DNA from 3 places in the Actinosynnema sp. NPDC037264 genome. Region 2 is predicted to be linked to each of the others. Evidence: riboswitches for the same ligand, from Rfam matches in the RefSeq annotation. Region 2 holds a riboswitch; each other region holds the start of a gene.

Region 1 (3,246 bases), on a different contig from region 2:
CGTGTCGGTGATCAACGCGACGGAGGCCATCCAGCCGCCCGTCGAGGAGGTCAAGGACGACACGATGATGAAGGGCCAGAAAGAGGTCCTGGACCCGGGCGAGGCCGGCGAGCAGATCGTCACCTACCGCGTCACGGTCAAGAACGGCCAGGAGGTCGGCCGGGAGAAGCTGGGCGCGAAGGTCACCAAGGAGCCGAAGCCGAAGAAGGTCAAGGTCGGCACCAAGCTCCCGCCCGACGGTGCGGTGTGGGACGCGCTGGCGCAGTGCGAGGCGACCGGCAACTGGGCCATCAACACCGGCAACGGCTACTACGGCGGCCTGCAGTTCAACAAGGGCACCTGGGACGCCTACGGCGGCAGCCAGTACGCCGCGTACCCGCACCAGGCGACCCGCGAGCAGCAGATCGCCATCGCCACCAAGCTCCGCGACGCGCGCGGCGGCTACTCGGCGTGGCCCCACTGCCAGCAGAAGCTCGGCTTGCCGTAACAATGTGCCGGTGACACAGGACTCGACGTCGGCCGGTTCGGGGAGCCACCTCCTCGGGCCGGCCGACGTGCGTCGGCTGGCCGCCGAACTGGACATCCGCCCCACGAAGAAGCTGGGGCAGAACTTCGTGCACGACCCGAACACGGTGCGGCGCATCGTGGCGGCGGCCGACCTGCGCCCGGACGACGTGGTGCTCGAGGTCGGGCCCGGCCTGGGCTCGCTCACGTTGGCGTTGCTGCCCTCCTGTCGCGCGCTGGTGGCCGTGGAGATCGACGGCGTGCTGGCCGACCGCCTGCCGGTCACGGTGGCGGAGCGGGCCGCTGAGCTGGCCGACCGGCTGTCCGTCGTGCACGCCGACGCGATGCGCGTCACCCCGGAGCAGCTCCCGGTCGCGCCGACCGCCCTGGTGGCGAACCTGCCGTACAACGTGGCCGTGCCCGTGGTGCTGCACCTGCTGGCCGTGCTGCCGTCGTTGCGCACGGGCCTGGTGATGGTGCAGTCGGAGGTGGCCGACCGGATGGCCGCCGGTCCCGGCAGCAAGGTCTACGGCGTGCCCAGCGTGAAGCTCGCCTGGTACGCGGACGCCCGCCGGGCCGGTCCCGTGCCGCGCTCGGTGTTCTGGCCCGTGCCGAACGTGGACTCGGCGCTGGTCGCGTTCGACCGGCACGAGCAGCTGTCCACTGTGGACCAGAAGCGGCTGTTCGCCTTGGTGGACGCGGCCTTCGCGCAACGCCGCAAGATGCTGCGCGGCGCGCTGTCGGGCTGGGCAGGCTCGGCCGCCGAGGCGCACCGGCTGCTCGTCGAGGCGGGCGTGGACCCCTCGGCGCGCGGCGAACAACTGGCCGTCGGCGACTTCATCCGGATAGCCGAGGCCGCGTCCGCCCGCTAGTCGTTGATCTTTCGGCCGAAAGTGTGATTTGCCGGACGATCCTGGTTCGGACTTGCGTCAGCCGGGCCCGGTCGGGTCTACTCGTGGTGCCATCCCGAGCGGCCGAGAGACCTGGCTCCACGACGCCGCAGCAACCACCCCTCCACGGGGGCAGGTGCTTCCGCCAGGAACGATGGAGGAATCACGTGCCCAGGATGCGAATGCTCACCCGCCGGCGGGTGGTCGACCACGGTCGCCGCACGTCGTCCGCCTGTCGCAGCCGCTGAGCAGCCGCAGGCGCCTCGAATCCCCGCGTCCTTCACCCAGGACACCTTTCCGAGCTGAGCCGTCGGTCACGCACGCCCCGGGCGTGCGCTGCCGCATGCCGTCGTGGAGCGAAAACGTGATCACTGTCGAGAACCTCACCAAGACCTTCCCCGGGAGTACCGGGCAGGTTCGCGCGCTGGACGGCGTGAACCTGGACGTCGCCGCGGGCACCGTGCTCGGCGTCGTCGGCCCCAGCGGGGCGGGCAAGTCCACCCTGGCCCGGTGCGTCGCGCTCCTGGAGCGGCCCGACAGCGGCGCGATCCGCGTCGACGGCACCGACCTCGTCTCGCTCGACGGCACCGCGCTGCGCGCCGCCCGCCGGCAGATCGGCGTGGTGCCGCAAGGGGATTCCCTGCTGCGCCAGCGCACCGCCGCGGGCAACGTCGCGCTGCCGCTGGAAGCCGCGGGCGTGGCCGGGCCGCAGCGCCGCACCCGCGTCGCCGAGCTGCTGGACCTGGTGGGGCTGACCGACAAGGCGGGCTCCTACCCCGACCAGCTCTCCGGCGGCCAGCGCCAGCGGATCGCGGTCGCGCGGGCGCTCGCCGCGTCGCCGTCCGTGCTGCTGGCCGACGAGCCGACGTCCGCGCTGGACCCCGAGACCACCGGCTCGGTGCTCGCCGTGCTGGACCGGGCGCGCGCCGAGCTCGGCGTGACGGTCCTCGTGGTCACGCACGACATGGGCGTGGTCCGGAAGATCTGCGACGCCGTCGCGGTGCTGGAGGACGGCCGCGTGGTGGAGCACGGCAAGGTGCTCGACCTGGTGTCGGACGCCGCGAGCCGCACGGCCGCGTCGCTGCTGCCCGCCGTGGACCAGAACCCGGCGGCGGAGTCCGCGTTCGACCGGGTCGCGGACGTCGTGCTGATCGGCTTCGCCGCCGTGGGCGCGCTGCTGCCCGAGGCCACCGGCCGGTTCGGCGTGGAGCTCAACCTGCTCGGCGGCGGCCTGACCAGGCTCGGCGAGACCCCGGTGGCCCGGTTCCGGGTCGGCCTGAAGGGCGAGCGCGCCGACTCGGCGCTGGAGTGGATCTCGGAAGCGGGCGGCTCGGTGCGCCGGACCCTGTCGGGTCCTCAGGGAGTAGCTGCGTGAGGTCCGCAACACCCTGGTCCATCGTGTTCGACGACCTGCTGGTCGCCACCGGCGAGACGTTGTACATGGTGGTCGTCTCCACCCTGATCGCCGTTCTGCTCGGAGCACCTGTCGGCATCTGGCTTCAGCTCACCGCACCCGGTGGGCTGAGGCCCCGGCCGGTGCTGCACAAGGTGCTCGGGTTCGTCGTGGACCTGGGCCGCTCCATGCCGTTCCTGGTCCTGCTGGTGGTGCTCACCTCGCTGACCAGGCTGCTGCTCGGCAGCACCATCGGACCGACGGCGGCCATCGTGCCGCTCGCCGTGGGCGCGATCCCGTTCGTCGGCAGGCTGGTGCAGAACGTGCTGGCCGAGGTGCACGTGTCGGTGGTCGAGGCCGCCGTCACCACCGGGTCGTCCACGGTGCGGATCGTGCGCAGCGTGCTGCTCCGCGAGTCGTTGCCCGCGCTGGTCAACGCCATCGGCGTGACCGCGATCG
Region 2 (3,246 bases):
TGGCCACGGTCGCGGTGTGCCTGCTCGCCTACACCGTCGGCGACCTCGCGCACGCGTCCGGCTTCCTGGCCGTCTACATCGCCGCCCTCGTGCTCGGCAACGCCCGCCTGCCGCACCGGGCGGACACCCTGTCGTTCGCCGAAGGGCTGGGCTGGATCGCGCAGATCGGCCTGTTCGTGCTGCTCGGCCTGTACGCGTCGCCGGGACGGCTGCTCGACGCGCTGGTGCCCGCGCTGGTGGCGGGCGCGGTGCTGGTGCTGCTGGCCCGGCCGCTGTCGGTGGCGTTCGCGGCGCTGCCGTTCCGGGTGCCGTGGCGGGAGCAGGTGTTCATCTCGTGGTCCGGGCTGCGCGGGGCCGTGCCGATCGTGTTCGCCCTGATCCCGCTGATCCAGGGCGTGCGCGGGGCGCAGCAGCTGGTGGACGCGGTGTTCGTGCTGGTCGTGGTGCTGACCGTGGTGCAGGGCACGAGCCTGCCGTGGCTGGCCAAGTGGCTGGGGCTGGTCAAGTCCGGCGAGGCGCACGAGGTGCAGGTCGACTCGTCGGCGCTGGACGACCTGGGCGCGGAGCTGCTCCAGGTCCGCATCCAGCCCGGCTCCAAGCTGCACGGCGTGTACCTGTCCGAGCTGCGGCTGCCGCCGGGCTCGTCGGTGAGCCTCGTGGTGCGGGACGCGAACGGCTTCACGCCGCAGCCGACGACCCGCTTGCAGGAGCACGACCAGCTGCTGGTGGTGTGCACCGAGGCCATGCGCACGGCGACCGAGCGCCGCATCCGCGCCGTGGACCGGGCGGGTCGGTTCGCGCGCTGGAAGGGCGACGTCGGTCTGCCGTGACGTGCCCGGGACGGCTCGTGACGTCCCGCGCCGGCCCGTCGTGACGCCCCAGGATCGCGACGCCGGCCCCGCCGTGGCGCTCCCAGGATGTGAACGCCCCTCGACGGGGACGCGCGGGCTGGGTTAGCTTCGGGGCGAAGGTCATGAGTGCCAGCGCTAAGCCCAGGCTTGCTGGCCGGCAACCCTCCTACCGCGGTGGGGTGCCCCTGGTGAGGACCTGGCCTGGCGCGCAGGGCGCCCGGCAAGCGCGGGCTCCCTCTCCGGTGGGGTGTCCCCGGACCCCCGGAGGGCGTCATGACGATCGCAGTTCCCCTCACCACCACCGTCGCGGCTCTGCCCCGTGTGGTCGGCGCGTCGCTGCGCGTGCCGCTGGTCACCGGTGAGCGCGTCGAGTACGCCAACCTCGACCACGCGGCCAGCGCGCCGTGCCTGGAGCAGGTCCGCGACGCCGTGGACGAGGTGCTGCCCTGGTACGCCAGCGTGCACCGGGGCGCGGGCTTCGCCTCGCAGGTCAGCACCAAGGTCTACGAGCAGGCCCGCTCGTCGGTCCGGCGGTTCCTCAACGCCCGCGACAGTGACGCCGTGGTGTTCGCCCGCAACACCACCGACGCGCTGAACCTGCTGGCCAGGAGCCTGCCGAAGCACACCGCCGTGATCCTCTTCGACACCGAGCACCACGCCGCGCTGCTGCCGTGGCGCGGCCCGAACGTGCGTCGCCTGCGCACGCCGGCCTCGCCCGCGCAGGCCGTGCTGGAGCTGGACCGGGCGCTGCGCGCGGCGCCGGTCGGCCCGCGGCTGGTCGTGGTGACCGGCGCGTCCAACGTGACCGGCGAGATCTGGCCGGTGGCCGAGCTGGCCCGGGTGGCCCGCCGGCACGGCGCCCGGATCGCCCTGGACGCCGCCCAGCTCGCGCCGCACCGGCCGGTGGACGTGCGTGCGCTGGACGTCGACTACACCGTGCTCTCGGGGCACAAGATCTACGCCCCGTTCGGCGCGGGCGTGCTGGTCGGCCGGTCCGACTGGTTGCAGGCCGCCGAGCCGTACCTGGTGGGCGGTGGTGCGACGGCCCGCGTCACCGACCACGGCGACCGGCTGGGCGTGGCCTGGTCGGCGGTGCCCGAGCGGCACGAGGCGGGCACGCCGAACGTGGTGGGCGTGCACGCGCTGGCCGTGGCGTGCGACGTGCTGGGCAGGCACTGGGAGCAGACCACCGAGCACGAGCGCGTGCTGCTGGCGCGGCTGCGCGAGGGCCTGAAGACCGTGCCCGGCGTGCACGAGCTGACGCTGTTCGGCTCGGACCAGGACCGGGTGGGTGTGGTGAGCTTCACCGTCGGTGGCCAGGACGCCGGTTACCTGGCCGCCGCGCTGTCCGCCGAACATGGCATCGGCGTGCGTGACGGCGCGTTCTGCGCGCACGTGGCCGTGCACCGGCTCGCCCACGGCGAACGCGCGCTGCGCGCGTCGATCGGGCTGGGCACCACCGAGGAGCACGTGGACCGGTTCGTGGCCGCGTTGCGCGCGCTCGTGGTCGAGGGCTCGCGGTGGGAGTACGAGGTCCGGGAGGGTCGTTGGGCGCCGCTGGACGACCAGCGCGCGCTCCCGCCGTTCCTGCGCTGACTCCGATGCTGGACAATGGCCCGGTGAGCACCGATCCCAACACCGAGCCGGACACGCCGGACCAGCCGGACGCACCGCTGCCGAAGCGACGGGTCCTGCTGCTGGCCGTCATCGCGCCGCTGGTGTTGGCGCTCGACCTGGTCAGCAAGATCATCGCGGTGGACAAGCTGGAGGGGCGCGAGCCGATCGAGCTGTTCGGCGGCCTGCTCTACCTGCCGCTGATCCGCAACACCGGCGCCGCGTTCGGCCTGGCCGAGGGCTGGACGGTGATCCTCGCCCTGATCGCCTCCGGCGTGGTCGTGTTCATCCTGTGGATCGCGCGCCGGCTGCGGTCGGTCGGCTGGGCCATCGGCCTCGGCCTGGTCCTGGGCGGCGCGATGGGCAACCTGGTCGACCGGATCTTCCGCGGCCCCGGCCCGCTGCGCGGCGGCGTGGTCGACTTCATCTCGGTGCTCGACCCGTGGGGCAACTTCTTCCCCGTGTTCAACCTGGCGGACTCCGCCATCTGCGTGGGCGGCGGCGTGATCGTGCTGATGGCGTTGCTCCAGCGCGACTACGACGGCACCCGCGTGGAGAAGAAGTCCAGCGAGAAGAAGGCGGGCGCATGAGCGAGCTTGCGAGCGAGTCATTCAACGCAGCCGGCCCCGCTCTTGCCACGCCGAGCGTCAGCGAGGTGTGCGCATGAGCGGCGACTACCGGTCCCTTCCGGTGCCGGACGGCTTGGACGGGATGAGGGTCGACGCCGGTCTGGCCAAGCTTCTCGGCCTGTCGCGGACCGTGGTGGCGGCGTTGACCGAAT
Region 3 (3,246 bases), on a different contig from region 2:
CGTTGGCGCGGGGGCCGACGCGGTCGCCGAGGGCGTCCAGGGTCTTGAGGCCGTCGCCGGTGATCAGGAGCACGGTCTCGCCGTCCGGGTCCAGTTGGCCGGTCTCGATGAGCTTCTTCGCGGTGGCGACGGTGACGCCGCCGGCCGTCTCGGCGAAGATGCCTTCGGTCCGGGCCAGGAGGCGGATGCCCTCGACGACCTCCTCGTCGGTGACGTCCTCGATCGCGCCGTTGGTGCGGCGGACGGCGTCCAGCACGTAGGGGCCGTCGGCGGGGGCGCCGATCGCCAGCGACCTGGCGATGGTGTCCGGGCGGACCGGGCTGACCACGTCGTGGCCCGCCTTGAAGGCGGCCGAGACGGGGGAGCAGCCGGTGGCCTGCGCGCCGAACACGCGGTACGGGGTCTGCTCGACCAGGTCGAGGTCGCCCAGCTCGCGGAAGGACTTGTCGACCTTCGTCAACTGCGAGCCGGACGCGATGGGCACCACGATCTGGTCGGGCAGCCGCCAGCCGAGCTGTTCGGCGACCTCGTACCCGAGCGTCTTGGAGCCCTCGGCGTAGTAGGGGCGGACGTTGACGTTGACGAACGCCCAGTCCTCGTGCTCGGCGGCCAGTTCCTGCGCCAGCCGGTTCACGTCGTCGTAGTTGCCGTCGACGGTGATCAGGTTGCCGCCGTAGACGGCGGTCATGAGGATCTTCGCCCGCTCCAGCGTGGAGGGCACCAGGACCACGGACTCCCAGCCCGCGCGGGCCGCGGCGGCGGCGACGGCGTTGGCCAGGTTGCCGGTGGACGGGCAGGCCAGGACCTTGAAGCCCAGTTCGCGGGCGGCGGCGAGGGCGACGCCGACCACGCGGTCCTTGAACGAGTGGGTCGGGTTGCCGGTGTCGTCCTTCACCCACACCTTGCGCACGCCGAGGGCCTTGGCGAGGCGGTCGGCCTCGATCAGGCGGGTGCCGCCGGGGTTGGTGTTGGGGTGCGACTCGACGGTGGTCGGCACGGGGAGCAGGCCGCGGTAGCGCCAGATCGACCGGGGGCCCGCCTCGATGTCCTCGCGACGGATCCGACCGAAGTCGTAGGCCACTTCCAGCGGCCCGAAACACTCCAGACAGGCGTATTCGGCGGCGAGCGGCGTCTCGTGGCCGCATTCGCGACACGACAGCGCGCGGGCAGGACCGAGGTCGAAGGAGGTGGTGGCCGAGGGCACACTGACAGCAGTCATCGCGAGGTATCTCCTCATCTTTCCCGCGCACCGCGGGTCGGAATTGGCACCGTGGTCGCCAGCGGACGCTGTGCGACGGGTTGCCGGGGCTTCTTCGGGCCGATCCCTCTGCCCCTCTGGATGAGCGGTATTCAGTTGTGGGCTTCAACTTACGTCACGATCCCGACCCTCAGCCAGCGACGTCCACCATCCGGACGTCTGCCACCCGTGGGAGGATCGCGCCCGTGAGTGCGCCCGCTGACATGCCCGACGCCGTGCACCTGATCCTCGGCGAGGAGGAGTTGCTGGTCGAGCGCGCGGTGCGCGGTGCGCTGGCCGCGGCGCGGAAAGCCGATCCGCAGGCCGACCTGACCCGCGTCCGCGTGACCGATCTCACCCCGCCTGAGCTGGCGGAACTGGTGAGCCCGTCGCTGTTCGCCGAGGGACGGGTGGTCGCGCTGGAGGCCGCGCAGGAGTGCGGCAAGGAGATCGCCGACGCGGTCATCGGCTACGCCAAGGCCCCGGCGGACGGGGTGACGGTGGTGGTCGTCCACAGTGGCGGCGGGCGCAGCAAGGCGGCCAAGGACCTGCCCGCGGCGCTGCGCAAGGCAGGCGCCCGGGTGACCGAGTGCCCCAAGATCACCAAGGCGGCGGACCGGGAAGCGTTCGTGCGCAACGAGATCCGCGCGGCGGGCGGCGGCAAGGCCGACCCGGAGGCCGTGGCGGCGCTGATCGAGGCGGTGGGGTCGGACCTGCGCGAGTTGGCGGCGGCGGCGTCGCAGCTCGTCGCCGACACGGGCGGCAAGGTGGACGCCGAGGCGGTCCGCCGCTACCACCGCGGGCGGGCCGAGGTGACCGGGTTCGCGGTCGCGGAGAAGGCCGTGATGGGTGATCGGGCCGGTGCGCTGGAGGCGTTGCGGTGGGCGATCCAGCTCGGCGTGCCGCACGTCTTGGTCGCCGATGCCCTGGCCGACGCGGTGCGCACGATCGCGCGGGTGTCCGCGGTGGGCCGGGGCGACCCGTTCAAGCTGGCGGGCGAACTCGGCATGCCGCCGTGGAAGGTGAAGAAGGCCCAAGGCCAGTCGCGTGGCTGGGAAGACCGAGGGCTGGCAGCCGCGATGACGGTGGTCGCGGACCTGAACGCCGACGTCAAGGGCGCCGCCGCCGACTCGGGCTACGCCCTGGAACGCGCCGTGCTGAAGATCGTCGCCGCCCACGGCCGCCGCTGACGGAGGCCTAGGGGATCGCACGGTCGGGCGGTCGGGGATCCGGAGGCTGGGGATCCGGAGGCTGGGGGATCGGGCGGCTGGGTGGCTGGTGGCCGGCGCTGGACCCTGGCGGCCAGGTGGCTGACGGCTGGCGGCCAAGTGGTTCGCGGCGGGGTGGGCGGTACTGGCTGAGGGCCGGGAAGTCAGCGGCTGAGCGGCCGGTGGCCTGGTGGCTGGCTGGGCGAGGGTCGGTGCTGGTCGGGGCGGTGGCAGCTGGGGCGGTGGTCAGTGGTCGGCCGCACACGAAAGCGCCGCCCACCCCGCGCGGGGGTGGGCGGCGCTTTGGCGTGAAGACCAGATCAGATCTGGTTGGCGCGCCGCGCCAGCGCCGACTTCTTGTTGGCGGCCTGGTTGGCGTGGATCACGCCCTTGGAGACGGCCTTGTCGAGCTTGCGGGACGCGTCCTGCGCCAGCGCGACGGCCTTCTCCTTGTCACCGGCCTCGGCGGCCTCACGGAACTTGCGGATGGCGGTCTTGAGGGACGACTTGACGGCCTTGTTGCGCAGGCGCGCCTTCTCGTTCGTCTTGATCCGCTTCATCTGGGACTTGATGTTCGCCACGCGAAAGCCACCTTTTCCTCGGTCTCGGAGTCGCACCGCGCTTGTCACCGGCTCCGCCCCCGCGAAGGGGCGGTCTTCCTCCACAGCGGAATGCCGCGCGGGTACGACCGAGAAGGTTATCAGGGCAGCTCACCGCACCGTGAATCGAGCCCTCCCGTCGCCGACCACGACCTCGTAGCCGCCCCTGGCGACCTCGGGCTTGCCCGACGCGTCCATGTCG

Evidence for each region. Region 2 has a riboswitch for S-adenosylmethionine ahead of ACZ7GX_RS30890 (aminotransferase class V-fold PLP-dependent enzyme). Riboswitches for the same ligand answer to the same signal wherever they lie in the genome.
Region 1: another riboswitch for S-adenosylmethionine. It lies ahead of ACZ7GX_RS35335 (methionine ABC transporter ATP-binding protein); the one in region 2 lies ahead of ACZ7GX_RS30890 (aminotransferase class V-fold PLP-dependent enzyme).
Region 3: another riboswitch for S-adenosylmethionine. It lies ahead of thrC (threonine synthase); the one in region 2 lies ahead of ACZ7GX_RS30890 (aminotransferase class V-fold PLP-dependent enzyme).

Annotation. Positions count from the first base shown of each region.
Region 1 is NZ_JBVJVK010000050.1:43,390-46,635, reverse strand. It holds gene ACZ7GX_RS35345 (resuscitation-promoting factor) at 1-487, shown strand, start outside; gene rsmA (16S rRNA (adenine(1518)-N(6)/adenine(1519)-N(6))-dimethyltransferase RsmA) at 498-1,376, shown strand; SAM riboswitch class I at 1,463-1,555, shown strand; gene ACZ7GX_RS35335 (methionine ABC transporter ATP-binding protein) at 1,759-2,769, shown strand; gene ACZ7GX_RS35330 (methionine ABC transporter permease) at 2,766-3,246, shown strand, end outside.
Region 2 is NZ_JBVJVK010000037.1:28,633-31,878, reverse strand. It holds gene ACZ7GX_RS30895 (potassium/proton antiporter) at 1-830, shown strand, start outside; SAM riboswitch class IV at 970-1,084, shown strand; gene ACZ7GX_RS30890 (aminotransferase class V-fold PLP-dependent enzyme) at 1,125-2,447, shown strand; gene lspA (signal peptidase II) at 2,471-3,055, shown strand; gene ACZ7GX_RS30880 (RluA family pseudouridine synthase) at 3,129-3,246, shown strand, end outside.
Region 3 is NZ_JBVJVK010000015.1:131,365-134,610, forward strand. It holds gene thrC (threonine synthase) at 1-1,219, opposite strand, end outside; SAM riboswitch class I at 1,231-1,346, opposite strand; gene holA (DNA polymerase III subunit delta) at 1,444-2,427, shown strand; gene rpsT (30S ribosomal protein S20) at 2,766-3,026, opposite strand; gene ACZ7GX_RS19185 (glycoside hydrolase family 3 N-terminal domain-containing protein) at 3,156-3,246, opposite strand, start outside.